3 regions of the Roseibium sp. ROS1 genome follow, and region 1 is predicted to be linked to each of the others. Evidence: predicted binding sites of a transcription regulator. Region 1 holds the regulator's gene; each other region holds the start of a gene.
What was found. Region 1 encodes PhoB, which activates phosphate uptake and scavenging genes when phosphate is short. Its sites were predicted from a motif close to TGTCATNNANCTGTCAT; they were not measured.
Positions count from the first base shown of each region.

Region 2: ACYQ6M_RS24055 (NAD-glutamate dehydrogenase) is a predicted target of PhoB. The motif match lies at 3,366-3,382, and genes of this name have one in related genera.
Region 3: ACYQ6M_RS05635 (UDP-2,3-diacylglucosamine diphosphatase) is a predicted target of PhoB. The motif match lies at 2,597-2,613, and genes of this name have one in related genera.

Region 1 is NZ_BAAGIG010000003.1:493,130-497,838, reverse strand. It holds gene pstB (phosphate ABC transporter ATP-binding protein PstB) at 1-761, shown strand, start outside; gene phoU (phosphate signaling complex protein PhoU) at 793-1,488, shown strand; gene phoB (phosphate regulon transcriptional regulator PhoB) at 1,569-2,270, shown strand; gene ACYQ6M_RS18410 (GcrA family cell cycle regulator) at 2,597-3,133, opposite strand; gene ACYQ6M_RS18405 (acetylornithine transaminase) at 3,574-4,709, shown strand, end outside.
Region 2 is NZ_BAAGIG010000004.1:279,602-284,310, forward strand. It holds gene ACYQ6M_RS24055 (NAD-glutamate dehydrogenase) at 1-3,286, opposite strand, end outside; gene ACYQ6M_RS24060 (peroxidase-related enzyme) at 3,394-3,960, shown strand; gene argC (N-acetyl-gamma-glutamyl-phosphate reductase) at 4,100-4,709, shown strand, end outside.
Region 3 is NZ_BAAGIG010000001.1:1,244,698-1,249,406, forward strand. It holds gene ACYQ6M_RS05625 (OmpP1/FadL family transporter) at 336-1,541, shown strand; gene ACYQ6M_RS05630 (SDR family oxidoreductase) at 1,610-2,389, opposite strand; gene ACYQ6M_RS05635 (UDP-2,3-diacylglucosamine diphosphatase) at 2,659-3,462, shown strand; gene ACYQ6M_RS05640 (glycosyltransferase family 4 protein) at 3,459-4,508, shown strand; gene ACYQ6M_RS05645 (threonine ammonia-lyase) at 4,707-4,709, shown strand, end outside.

The DNA of each region.
Region 1 (4,709 bases):
TGACCGACAGCAAAATTTCCGCGAACAAGGTGCAGGTCTATTATGGCGATACCCACGCCATCAAGGACGTGGACATCGAGATCCAGCCGCGGTCCGTGACTGCCTTCATCGGTCCCTCCGGATGTGGCAAGTCGACGTTCCTGCGGACGATCAACCGCATGAACGACACCATCGATATCTGCCGTGTGGAAGGGTCGATCAAGATCGACGGTGAGGACATCTACGATCCCAAGGTCGATCCCGTACAGCTGCGCGCCAAGGTTGGCATGGTTTTCCAGAAGCCGAACCCGTTTCCCAAGTCGATCTACGACAACATTGCGTACGGTCCGCGGATCCATGGTCTGGCCCGCAACAAGTCCGAGCTTGATGAAATCGTTGCCTCCAGCCTGCAGAAGGCCGGGCTTTGGGAAGAAGTCAAGAACCGTCTGGACGAGCCGGGCACCGGCATGTCGGGCGGTCAGCAGCAGCGTCTGTGCATTGCCCGTGCGATTGCCGTCAGCCCGGAAGTGATCCTGATGGACGAACCGTGCTCGGCGCTCGACCCCATCGCGACCGCGAAGGTGGAAGAGCTGATCGACGAACTGCGGGAAAACTTCACCATCGTGATCGTGACCCACTCGATGCAGCAGGCTGCCCGTGTGTCTCAGCGTACCGCGTTCTTCCACCTGGGTATTTTGGTTGAAGAAGGTCTGACGGAGGACATCTTTACCAATCCGAAGGACAAGCGTACGCAGGACTATATTACGGGCCGCTTCGGCTAAGCATTTTTTAGGTTTCTGAAGGGGACACAGGATGTCTGAACATACAGTCTCGGCTTACGATGACGAACTGACGGCCATGGCCGGCAAGGTTGCCGAAATGGGTGGTATTGCCGAAAAGGCTTTCGCCGATGCGGTGTCCGCGCTGGTGTCGCAGGATCTGGAGCTTGCCAAGGCGACGATCAAGGGCGATGTCCGTCTGGACAGCCTTTACAACGAACTTGAAGTGAAGCTGATCGAGCTGATCGTCCGCCGCCAGCCGATGGGGCAGGACCTGCGTGAAATCACTGCCGCAACGCGCATTGCCAATGACTTGGAGCGTGTTGGCGATCTTGCCAAGAACGTTGCCAAGCGCGTCATCGCCATCGACAGCGACTTGCAGTCCAAGAAGCTCGCGATCGGTGTGGAGCACATGACGGAACTCGCTCTTTCGCAGCTCAAGCAGGTGCTGGATGCCTACGCCCGCAAGGATGCGGAAGCCGCCCGCCGGGTTCAGGAAGCTGACGCCGAAGTCGACGCGATCTACACATCGATCTTCCGCGAGCTCCTGACCTACATGATGGAAGACCCGCGGGTCATTACCCAGTGCGTCCATCTCTTGTTCTGCGCAAAGAACATCGAGCGCATCGGCGATCACGCGACGAACATCGCCGAGAACGTCTACTACATGGTCACTGGCGAGCGTTTGCCGGAAGACCGGGCAAAGGTCGACGAAACAGGCGCGGTCTGACCCGCCGGTAATCGTCGGATTTGCAGAAGATCTTAACGGCCGGCGCTTCGGCGCCGGTTGCGGTAATTGGAGCGAGATGTATGCCGAAGGTGCTCATCGTTGAAGACGAAGAACCGCTCAGCCTTCTATTGAGATACAATTTGGAAGCGGAAGGGTACTCGGTCGAGTCCTGTGTCCGGGGTGACGAGGCGGAAATCCGCCTGCGGGAAAGCCTGCCGGATCTGTTGCTGCTCGACTGGATGCTGCCGGGCCTGTCCGGAATTGAACTGTGCCGCCGCCTGCGGGCGCGCGAAGACACCGAGCGCCTGCCGGTCATCATGCTGACGGCACGCGGTGAGGAAGCAGAGCGCATCCGCGGCCTGTCGACCGGTGCCGACGACTACGTGGTCAAGCCCTTCTCGGTACCGGAATTGATGGCCCGCGTGCGCGCCATCCTGCGCCGGGCAAGTCCGGAAGTGGTGTCCAGCATGTTGCGATCCGGCGATATCGAACTGGATCGCGAAACGCACCGCGTTCGCCGCAACACCAAGGAAATACACCTGGGGCCGACGGAATTCCGCCTGCTGGAATTCCTGATGACATCGCCTGGCCGTGTCTTCTCCCGCGAACAACTGCTGGATGGGGTCTGGGGTCACGATGTCTACGTGGACGAACGCACTGTCGATGTTCACGTCGGTCGCTTGCGCAAGGCTCTGAACAAGGGCAAGGCGAAGGATCCTATCCGTACCGTCCGTGGTGCCGGATACGCCTTCAATGACCAGTTCACCTCTGCCACTGCCTGAGCGCAACTTGCAGAATGGAATTAAGGAGCCCGCTTTCAAGCGGGCTTTTTGTTTCTCAGCGGTTATGTGCCTTTCGCGGAACAAGGTTCTCTTCTGCGACCACCCCATCAGATGTGTCGGTGTCGGGGCTGATCCTGCGGTCCCTGTCGTGGCGGAGCGGTCAAACAAGGTTTGATTTGATGGAACGGAAACGACATGGATCGGTGCCAAGAACAAGCCGTGGGAGGTCACTGGTCGGGGTCGGGCATCTGGTCAATGGAAGGCCCAAACAAAAAAAAGCCCGCCAGATGGCGGGCTTTCTCATGAATTGGTTAGGTGCGAGGCTATCAGCCTGCCTGAGCCATCGTCTTGCGATCGCGGCGGCGGTCGGCGACCGGCTGATACGCGATCTTGCAGTGATGAGCGCAGTAGGGGACGCCGGCATCGGACTGGCGGCCGCAGAAGTAGAAGTCGTCGGTCGCCGGGTCGCCAATCGGCCATTTGCAGGTCCGCTCGGTCAGCGTCAGGATGGTTGCGCGCTGCGAGATCGGAACGAGCTCTGCAATCGGCTCTACGCGCGGCTTGGCGGCCACCACTGGTGCAGGCGAGATGTCTGCTTTAAGGGCCGTCGCGCCGATCGACTGCGGATGTGACGTCGTCGGTTTCTTCGGCGCTGCACCCGTTGCAGGAGCTGCGGTGCGCGGCCGGCGCGGCTTGGCGCTTGAAGAGGTGGACTTGGCGCGGCCGGACAGGCCAAGGCGGTGCACCTTGCCGATCACGGCGTTACGGGTAACACCACCCAGTTCGCCTGCGATCTGGCTTGCGCTCAAGCCGTCGCCCCAAAGCTTTTTGAGAAGCTCAACTCGTTCGTTTGTCCAACTCATTGCCGCACCCTTTAGTTTGACCGTCCTGCGGCCATTAACCCCGTGTTAAGCATGCGCAAGCACGCTTAATGCTGGCAGATCTAGTGCCTCTTGGTGATTTGCCTCACGAGATCTCGTGTCTGATTGCTGAGAGGTTACAATAACGTTAATTTGTCAGGCAACCACTCGACCCAAACCAGTTGGGGATGAAACGACTTTTCCCCAATTATGGCGAGGTCATTGAGAATTTTATGAAATCCGCCCTCTGCGGCACATGAAATGTCTTGTGCGCCATTTCCATTGACAGTGCATGGTACCGGCAGTGTATAAGAAAGCCGCTGCGTGCCGCCTCATCGGGGCGGCACGTTGCGTTTTGGCCCTTCGGCATCTTTTCAAGGTGACGGCCCGGCGTCGGGGCGACGCAGGGACAGCAGGGGCGTTTAAAGGAGACAAACGAGGTTATGTCCGCGACTGCACTATTCGGAAATTACGCAAGATCGAACCTGTCTTTCGATCATGGGGAAGGCGTCTGGCTGGTTACCACCGATGGCCGACGATTCCTCGATTGCGGTTCCGGCATCGCGGTCAACGCACTCGGTCATGCCCATCCGCATTTGGTCAAGGCGTTGCAGGATCAGGCAGCCAAGCTGTGGCATACCTCCAACCTGCACCAGATCCCGGATGGCGAACGGCTGGCGCAGCGCCTGTGCGCGGAAACCTTTGCCGACAAGGTGCTGTTCGTGAATTCCGGCGCGGAAGCGATGGAAGCTGCCATCAAATGCGCGCGCCGTTATCATTATGACAACGGCAACCCCGAGCGGTTCCACATCGTGACCTTCGAAGGCGCTTTCCATGGCCGGACCATCGCGACCATCGCGGCTGGCGGCCAGGCGAAATATCTTGAGGGCTTCGGCCCGAAGGCTCCCGGTTTCGATCAGGTGCCGGCAGGAGACCTGGATGCGCTGAAAGATGCCATCGGTCCGCAAACGGCCGCAATCGCGATCGAGCCCGTGCAGGGCGAGGGCGGTATCCGCGAAATTCCGACCGATTTCCTGCGTGCGCTGCGCAAGATCTGTGATGACAACGGCATTCTGCTGATCTTCGACGAGATCCAGACCGGTGTCGGACGGACCGGCAAGCTGTTCGCTCACCAGTGGACGGGCGTGGAACCGGACCTGATGGCAATCGCCAAGGGTATCGGCGGCGGGTTCCCGATGGGCGCATGTCTTGCAACGGCAGAAACGGCAGCGGCGCTGTCCCCCGGGACCCACGGCACCACCTTTGGCGGCAATCCGCTGGCCATGGCAGTCGGCAATGCCGTTCTGGATGTCGTTCTGGAAGACGGGTTCCTGGAAGGTGTCCGTCAGAAGGGGCTCAGCTTCAAGCAGAAGCTGGCCGGACTGGTGGACGGCCATCCGGACGTTCTGGCCGAAGTGCGCGGCAACGGCCTGATGCTCGGTCTGAAATGCGTGGTGCCGGTGGCAGATTATGTGCTTGCAGCCCGTGAAGCCGGTCTGCTGGCAGTTCCTGCCGGCGATAACGTGGTGCGCATCATGCCGCCGCTGACCATGAGCGAAGAGGAAATTTCCATTGCTGT
Region 2 (4,709 bases), on a different contig from region 1:
GCAGGTCGACTTCCATCTTCAAGATGGCGGTCATCACTTCCTGCGGCGTTGCGCTGCCCTTGTTCAGGTTGAGCAGGGACTGCATCTCCGGTGAAAGCGGAATGGACTTCAGCTGGCGCGAGAAGATGCCGCCACCCTTGGAAATCAGGTCGGTGTTGTAGTCCTTCCAGGACGAGCGGCCGAGGTCGAACATCCGCTTGCGCTCTTCCCAGGTCTTTGCCGGGTCCGGATCCGGATCGATGAAGATGTCGCGGTGATCGAAGGCCGCGATCAGCCTGGTTGCCTTCGACAGCAACATGCCGTTGCCGAAGACGTCGCCGGACATGTCGCCGACACCGGCCGCCGTGAAGGGCTGGGTCTGGATATCCCGGTTCATCTCGCGGAAGTGCCGCTTCACCGCTTCCCAGGCGCCGCGTGCGGTGATGCCCATCTTCTTGTGATCGTAGCCGGCGGACCCGCCGGAGGCGAAAGCGTCGCCCAGCCAGAAGTGCCTTCCTTCCGAAATGCCGTTGGCCGTATCGGAGAAAGTGGCCGTGCCCTTGTCGGCTGCAACCACCAGGTAGGGGTCGTCACCGTCATAGCGCTGCACGCGCTCCGGCGGCAGGATGTTGTCCTCGCCGAGGTTGTCGGTCACGTCCAGAAGGGCGTTGATGAAGATCTTGTAGCTTTCGGTACCTTCCTTGAACCAGGCATCGCGATCGCTCATCGGCGGCAGGTTCTTGGGCACGAAACCACCCTTGGCACCGACCGGGACGATCACTGCGTTCTTCACCTGCTGAGCCTTCACCAGACCGAGCACTTCGGTGCGGAAGTCCTGCGGTCGATCGGACCAGCGCAGGCCGCCACGGGCAACCATGCCGAAACGCAGGTGCACGCCTTCCACGCGGGGGCTGTAGACGAAGATTTCCCGGAACGGACGCGGTTGGGGCAGGTCGTCGATCTGGCGGCTGTCGATCTTGAAGGCAAAGGTCGGCTTGGGCTGCCCCTTCTTGTCGAGCTGGTAGAAGTTCGTGCGCAGGATCGATTCAATCGTGTTCTGGAACCGGCGCAGGATGCGGTCGTCGTCAAGGCTGGCGACGTCCTCCAGATCGGCGGTCAGTTCGCTTTCCAGCCGTTCCGTGCCAAGGTCCCGGTCCTTTTCGGTGACATCCGGGTTGAAGCGCAGGTGGAACAGTTCCACCAGTTTGGCCGCGATCTTCGGGTAGTTGTTGAGCGTGGACCACATGTAGTCTTCGGAAAAGCGGATACCGGCCTGGCGCAGGTATCTCGACAGCGCGCGGATCACCGCCACGTCGCGCCAGGCAAGCTCCGCCGTCAGCACCAGGCGGTTATAGCCGTCGTCTTCCGCCAGCCCGGTCCAGACTGCCATGAACATGCTTTCCAGCCGGGATTGCAGCTGATCGGAAAAGACGATGTCTTCGCCGCTGCGCGATTCCAGCGTCATTTCGTGCAGGTAGGACAAGGGGGCATCGGCCGGCGTGACACGGTAGGTCCGCTCGTTGATCACCCGGAAGCCCATGTTTTCCAGGAGCGGCACGCGCGCGGACAGCGGGATCGGCGAACCGCGGTGATAGACCTTCAGCGACAGGCGGCTGTCCCTGGTGCCGGCCTGGCGGTGGAACGTGATGGTGGTGTCGTTCTTGTCGGACAGGGTTTCCAGCTTGACGATGTCGAACACCGCGGACTGGGCGTTGTAGACTTCCTTGTAGCCACCATGAAACGAAAGCGCGTAGCGGTCGGCCAGCTTGCGGGCCTGTGAAGGCGCGAATTCGTCCTTGAGCGCGTCGCGCACGCTGTCGGACCAGGTGCGCACCATGTCGGCAACGGCGGCTTCCAGCTCTTCCTGCTGGGGCGTCGGCGTTTCCCCGCGATCGCGGCCGATGATGTAGTGAACCCGCGCAAGCGGACCTTCTGGATAGGTAACGTACCAGGCCGACACGCGACCTTCATAGACGGAGGCCAGATAGGTGCCGACGTTCAGGCGAACTTCGGTGGAATAGCGGTCACGCGGGACGAAGACCAGAATAGAGACATAGCGGTCGAACTTGTCCGGGCGGGACAGCACGCGAATGCGCGGGCGCTCGTCCAGCTGCAGGATGGCGATGGAAAAGTCGAACAGGCGCTCCCGTTCGATCTGGAACAGCTCGTCACGCGGGAAAGCTTCCAGAACGTTGCGGAGGGCACGGCCGGAATGGCTTTCCGACCCGTAGCCGGCGCGGGCCAGAACGCTGGCAACCTTGCGGCGCAGGAACGGGATGGTGCTGGTCGGTTCGGTATAGGCGGTCGAGGCGAACAGGCCGACAATGCGCAGCTCGCCGTTCATGTTGCCTTCGTCGTCATAAAGCTTGGCGCCGACGTAATCCATGTGCACGCGCCGGTGCACGGTGCTCTTCACGTTGGCCTTGGCGATGATCAGCGGTTCGGGTTTCTTCAGAAACTCGCGAATTTCCGGCGTGATCTGCACGAACTCCGTGCCGCGGCGGAGAACGCGCACATCCGGGTCGGACAAGAGGCCGAGGCCCGTGCCCTCATGGGGGGAAAGCTCGCCCTCCTCGACGCCGCCTTCGAACATGTATTCGCGCATGCCGAGGAAAATGAAGTTGTCGTTCTCCATCCACTCCAGGAAGTGGATTGCCTCCCACAACTCGTCGCTGCTGCCGGGAATTTGCGTGGTCTTGTAGGTGTCGATGGCCTCCGCCAGGCGTTCCTGCATCGGCTTGAAGTCCGACACGACGGCGCGGACATCGGACAGAACCTTGTCGAGCCGCGCCTTGAGGGCCGCGCGGGCTTCGGGCGAATCAATCCGTGTCACGTGGATATGGATGAGGCTTTCCTGCCGGTCGGTCCGCTTCGGTGGTTTCTTGCGGGCCGTGGCGCTTGTCAGTTTGCCGTTGTCATCCCGTTCCACGATGAAGATCGGGTGCAGAACCAGATGCACTTCGATCTTGCTTTCCTGCAGCTCGTCCATGACGGAATCGACCAGGAAGGGCATGTTGTCGTTGACGATCTCGATAATCGAGACGCCCTTGACCTTGCTGCCCTGGGCCTTGAACGCCGGATCGGCGATGCTGACACGATGCGTGCCGAGTTCGTGGTTCTGGAAATCCTGCCAGGCGTCCCGGGCAAAGCCGGTCAGCTCTTCCGCGGTGTAGGCCACCAGGTCTTCCGCTGCGCCCCGGTCATAAAAGGCGCGGGAAAACTCGGCGAGAGCCGGATCTTCCTGATTCAAGGTTGCTTGGACCGCGTCGATGAGTTTGAGTTTCTCGACGTCGTGTTTGTCCGGCATTTTCCATCCCCTTAGGCGATCGTATGGTTTGGCTCTGTCGCTCGCTCGTTCTAAGACTTAAGTTCATATTTCAGCGACATAAACGGTTTCATGACGGGAGGAGCAAATTGTCAAGTAAAGTCACGGCCTTGCAAATCGATTCAAATGTAACATTGAGTGAAAAGACACAGGCTTATTTCGACTTGTGCCAGGAGAAGCTGGGTCTCGTTCCCAACGTCCTCAAGGCATATGCGTTCGACGAAACGAAGCTGCGCGCCTTCACCGACATGTACAACGACCTCATGCTGGGCGAGTGTACACTCTCCAAGCTCGAGAGAGAGATGATTGCCGTTGCGGTATCAGCGGTCAACCGCTGTTTTTATTGCCTGACGGCTCATGGTGCTGCGGTGCGCGAGCTTTCCGGGGACCCCGTGCTGGGGGAACTGATGGTGATGAACTACCGCGTTGCGGACCTTTCACCAAAGCAGCGGGCGATGCTCGACTTCGCCGTCAAGTTGACGGAGAAGCCGGCGGAAATCGTGGAAAGCGACCGGCAAGCCCTGCGCGATGTCGGGTTTACGGATCGCGACATCTGGGACATCGCCTCGGTAACGGGCTTCTTCAACATGTCCAACAGGGTGGCTGCGGCGTCCGACATGCGCCCGAATGATGAGTATCACTCAAGGGCCCGTTGAGATAACGGAGCGTCGCGCGGCGGTGACAAGCCGCGCGATTGGGTGTATGACGCTTGCGATTTTGCACCGATCTGCCTGACGGCTTTCGGGCCCTGGGGTTCGAAACTGGCGGCGATCATGAGAGGGAGAGGAACGGGCGATGGTTGCGCGCGTGTTTATTGATGGTGAAGCCGGTACGACGGGTCTGCAGATCCGCGAGCGCCTTGCCATGCGCCGCGACCTTGAGCTGATCTCCATTCCGGACGAAAGCCGGAAGGATCCGGCAGCCCGGGCCGACTACCTCAACAAGGCCGATATTGCCATTCTTTGCCTGCCGGATGCGGCGGCCAAGGAAAGCGTTGCCCTGATCGAGAACGACACCACTCGTGTAATTGACGCCTCCAGCGCCCACCGGGTTGCCGAGGGCTGGGCCTACGGCTTTGCCGAAATGGACCTCGACCAGGCCGACATCATCGCCGCGGCCATGCGCGTCGCCAATCCGGGCTGCTGGCCGCAGGGCCTGATCGCTGCGGTTCGTCCGCTGATCACCGCAGAGCTGCTGCCGGCGGACTTCAACCTGACCTATTTCGGCATCTCCGGGTATTCCGGTGGTGGCAAGGGCATGATTGCCGATTACGAAGCTGCCGGAACCAGCGCAAATTCGTTTGCGCCCTATGCGCTCGGGTTCAATCACAAGCACCTTCCCGAAATGACGGAATACGGCCTGCTCGACGCAGCTCCACTGTTCACTCCGACCGTTGGCGATTTCT
Region 3 (4,709 bases), on a different contig from region 1:
CGTTATCGGAAACTGACATTTCGAGTGCCTGTTTTTTAGGCAAATGTCTGAAAGTGTGTCGGTGCGATGACGAAGAGACTCTGAACCTGTCGTTTTTGAAGTGTTTTGAATGTCTACGCAGCAATACCTACCAGAAAAGCCGCGCATTTCGCATTGCAGCATGAAAAAACGACCGCATAACTGACGTAAATATTCAGTTGAAACGGACGGCATTCTCCTAAAACCCTGTCTCAGGTTGTCATCACACATCCGGTGGCTAGGGGATGGGAGGAAACTCAATGCCGTGGGTAAACAAGAAATCAGTTCTACTTGCTTCTACAGCTGTAGCTCTATCAATGGTTGCAAGTTCTGCGTTCGCTGGTGGTTTCGCACTTAGAGAGCAGAGCTCGTACTTTCAGGGTATGTCTTTTGCCGGGTATGGTACGTCCGGCGGTTCGATCTCTTCGATGTACTGGAACCCGGCGTCGCTTATCGGCGCTCAGCAGGGTCTCACCATCGAAGCGCATAATACGGGGCTTTTTCCAAGTTCGGATATCAACGGCACGCTGTCCGGCGGGTTCCTCGGTACGTCTTCGATCGGCAGTGGCGACATTGCTTCCGACGCGTTCATTCCCGCTTCGTACGCAGCCTACCGGCTGAATGAAAAGCTGATCTTCGGTGTCGGTATCAACGCACCCTTCGGCCTGTCGACAAAACCGGAGCAGAACTGGGCGGCCCAGTTCTATTCCCGTTCGTCTTCCGTGTTCTCGTTGAACGTCAACCCGACGGTTGCGCTTCAGATCAACGACATGTTCGCGATCGCGATCGGTGTTCAGGCGCAATACCTGGACGTGTCGCTGAAATCCGCCGACGCCACTTCCGGAGCGGGCTTCCCTCGTTCGAACCAGATCACTGGTGATGACATCGGTTTCGGTGTGACGGCTGGTCTGACGGTGCGACCGTTCGAGGGGACTGAAATCGGACTTGGATATCGCTCCGGTGTCGGTCACGATCTCGACGGCGACCTGTTCGCCGGTGGTGTCACAACGGCGATCGGCCTGGGTGTCGTTACGCCGGACATGATCAACCTTTCCGCAAAACAGAAGGTGACCGACAAGATCCGCGTTCTTGGAACGGTGGAATGGACCAACTGGAGCCGGCTCAAGTCGCCACGTGCGATCAACGATGCAACCGGCGCAGAGGCCACCGTCCTGCACTTCAACTATGACGACGGCTGGTTCTTCTCCCTGGGCGGTGAATACGACTTCAACGAGAAGCTTACCTTCCGCGGTGGTGTCGGTTACGAAATCTCGCCGATTGATGAAAAGATCCGCTCCACGCGTCTGCCGGACAATAACCGCTGGTGGCTGTCGGCTGGTGCCAGCTACACCTTCAACGAGCACCTGGCGTTCGATGTCGGCTACACGCACATCATTCCGGAATCGACCGATATCAACATCGATTCCAATCACCAGGACTACAACGCGGCATTCGGTACCTATTCGGGGGATGTCGACAGCAGCGTCAACATCATTTCTGCCGCGCTGCGCTACAAGTTCTGATCAGAAAGATCAGCCATTCAGGAAAGGCCGGGGCATATGCTCCGGCTTTTCTTCATGACTTTGGACGCTTAGAACGCCGCTGGATAGAGCCCGCCATCCATCAGGATGTTCTGGCCGGTGATGTAACCGGCGTGGCGGGAGCACAGGAAAGCGCAGGTCTGGCCGAACTCCTCGGCTGAACCGAAACGTCTTGCCGGGATTTCCGCTGCCTGTGCCGCCCGGACATCGTCGATGCTTTTACCTGACTGCTGCGCGGCGCGCTCGAAGCCGCCTTTCAGACGGTCGGTGTCCATCTTGCCGGGCAGCAAGTTGTTGACCGTCACGCCGTGGGGGGCAAGCTGGCGGCAGACGCCGGCCAGGAATGCCGTGAGCCCCGCCCGAGCACCGCTGGACAGATCGAGACCTTCGATCGGCATCTTTACCGAAAGCGAAGTGATGTTGACGATGCGGCCGAAACCGCGCTCCTTCATGCCGGGAACAACCGCCTGGATCAGCTCGATGGGGGTGACGAAATTCTGCACCACACCTTCCATCAGCGCCGCACGGTCCAGCTCGGAATAGTCGCGCCGGGGTGGGCCACCGTTGTTGTTGACCAGGATGTCCGGGTCCGGGCAGGCCGCCAGAAGCGCTTCTTGTCCCTCCCGTGTGGAAACATCCGCTGCGATGGCGGCAACGCTCACGCCGAAGCGGTTCTGCAGCAGGGTGCGGGTTTCTTCCAGAACCGTTTCGTTACGTCCGTTCAGGACGATGTCGCAGCCTGCTTCCGCCAGCGCTTCGGCGCAGCCCTTGCCGAGGCCGCGGCTTGACGCACAGATGATTGCCTTTTTGCCCTTGAGGCCGAGGTCCATGAACGTTCTCCTTGATGCAGGTTGGACATGCTTTGTGGCTGGCAAAACCCGATGCTGTCAAATGCCGTCAGGGACATATGGAGCCGGTCAGCATCCGGCAAGATGTTCGTGAAGCAACGGAATGAAGTGAGGGAGGCCAATACCCGATCCGTGCCGGTGTTAATCATTAAGCTGGAAAAAAAACAGCCCCGGGGAAGTCACGCCGTTTGTCATAATAGTGATACTTGAATCGCGTCTATAGCGCTCCAAAGGGAATTTGGAGAAGTGCTATGTCTACCGCTGAGGCATCGCGGCATTACCGGGCCTTGTTTATTTCCGACGTCCATCTTGGCACGCGCGGTTGTCAGGCGGAGATGCTGCTGGACTTTCTGAAGGACAATGAAGCCGAGACCATCTACCTGGTCGGCGACATTGCCGATGGCTGGCGTCTACGGCGGTCCTGGTACTGGCCACAGCTTCACAACGACGTGGTGCAGAAGATCCTGCGCAAGGGGCGTAAGGGAGCCCGGGTCATCTATATTCCGGGAAATCACGACGAGTTTCTGCGCAGCTTCCTCGGTACGCATTTCGGCGGCGTCGAAGTGACCGACAGCATCATTCACGAAGCTGCCAACGGCAAACGCTACCTGGTCATTCATGGTGACCAGTTCGACGTGGTGATCCGCCATGCCAAGTGGCTGGCCTTCTTTGGCGACAAGGCCTATGTGACCGCGCTCGGCGTCAACACCTGGCTCAATGTGGTCCGCCGCCGTCTCGGCCTGACCTACTGGTCATTGTCCGCCTGGGCCAAGTTGAAGGTCAAGAACGCGGTCAGCTTTATCGGACGTTTCGAAGAAGCCCTGTCCGACGAGGCGCGCCGGCAGGGCGTCGATGGCGTCATTTGTGGTCATATTCACCACGCCGCGGACCGTGATATGAACGGCATTCACTACATCAACACGGGTGACTGGGTGGAAAGCTGCACTGCGGTTGCCGAGCACCACGATGGAACATTTGAGGTGATCCGATGGGTGGACCGTACCCAGGAGGAGGCCGTGCCGGCGAAAGCCAAGGAAGCACCGGTCGCCGCATGAGTTCCATTCTGATTGTGACGGATGCCTGGCATCCCCAGATAAACGGTGTGGTTCGCTCGCTTGAGCGCACGGCCGAAGAACTCGAGAAGATCGGTGTGCGGGTGGAATTCCTGACCCCTCAGGAATTCACGACGCTGCCGTGTCCGACCTATCCGGAAATTCGCCTGTCGTTGACCCATCGCGGCATTGTGCGTCGGAAGATCGAGGATTACGGCTGCGAGCATCTGCACATTGCAACGGAAGGCCCGCTCGGGCTTCTGGCGGCAAGCGTCGCCAAGAAGGCTGGGCGTCCGTTCACCACGAGTTACCACACCCGGTTTCCCGAATATGTTTCAGCCCGGCTGCCGGTTCCGCTGACTTGGTCCTACAGCTGGCTGCGCCGGTTTCACAATTCCGGCTGCGGCTGCATGGTCGCAACACGGTCGCTGGAGCAGGATCTGCGTGACCGTGGTTTTACCAATCTGATGCGCTGGTCGCGCGGTGTGGATGAGCAGCAGTTCAAGCCTTACGAGGGTTCCGTTTTGCCAGCCGACCTGCCGCGCCCGGTGTTCATGTATGTCGGCCGGGTCGCAATCGAAAAGAACATCAAGGCGTTTCTGGATCTCGACCTGCCGGGATCTAAAGTGGTGGTCGGTGGTGGCCCGCAGCTCGACAGTCTGCGCCGGGAGTACCCGGGGGTGCATTTTACCGGTTCCAAGGTGGGTGAGGATCTCGCAAGGCATTATTCCGACGCGGATGTCTTCGTGTTTCCCTCACTCACCGACACCTTCGGCAACGTTATGCTTGAGGCCCTGGCCTGCGGCGTGCCGGTTGCCGCTTTCCCGGTAATGGGCCCGCTCGACGTCATCAGCGATACGGGGGCGGGTGTCTTGTCGGAAGATCTGCGCGAAGCGGCTGAAGCCGCGCTGGATATCCCACGCGAGCATTGCCGCACGATTGCCATGAACTACACCTGGGCGGCCAGTGCACGTCAGTTCCTGGACAATTGCATTGAAGCCCAGGACATACACAACGCCCGTTCGACGCAGGGAAAAGCCGCCGAATAAGGCGGCTGCCCTGATGTGCGATGACGTTGCGCAGTGCGGCAAACGAAATTGACACCAAGACAAGTTCCCGCTGGAACTGCCCGCTTTCCTGTGAAAACACTTGCATCGAGACCCGGCCCTGAAAGTGGCCGAGGCATTGCCTTGTACGCTTCTGAGGCAGGCCTCCGAGCAGTTGTTTGACGTTTAGAGCGAGTTCCGATG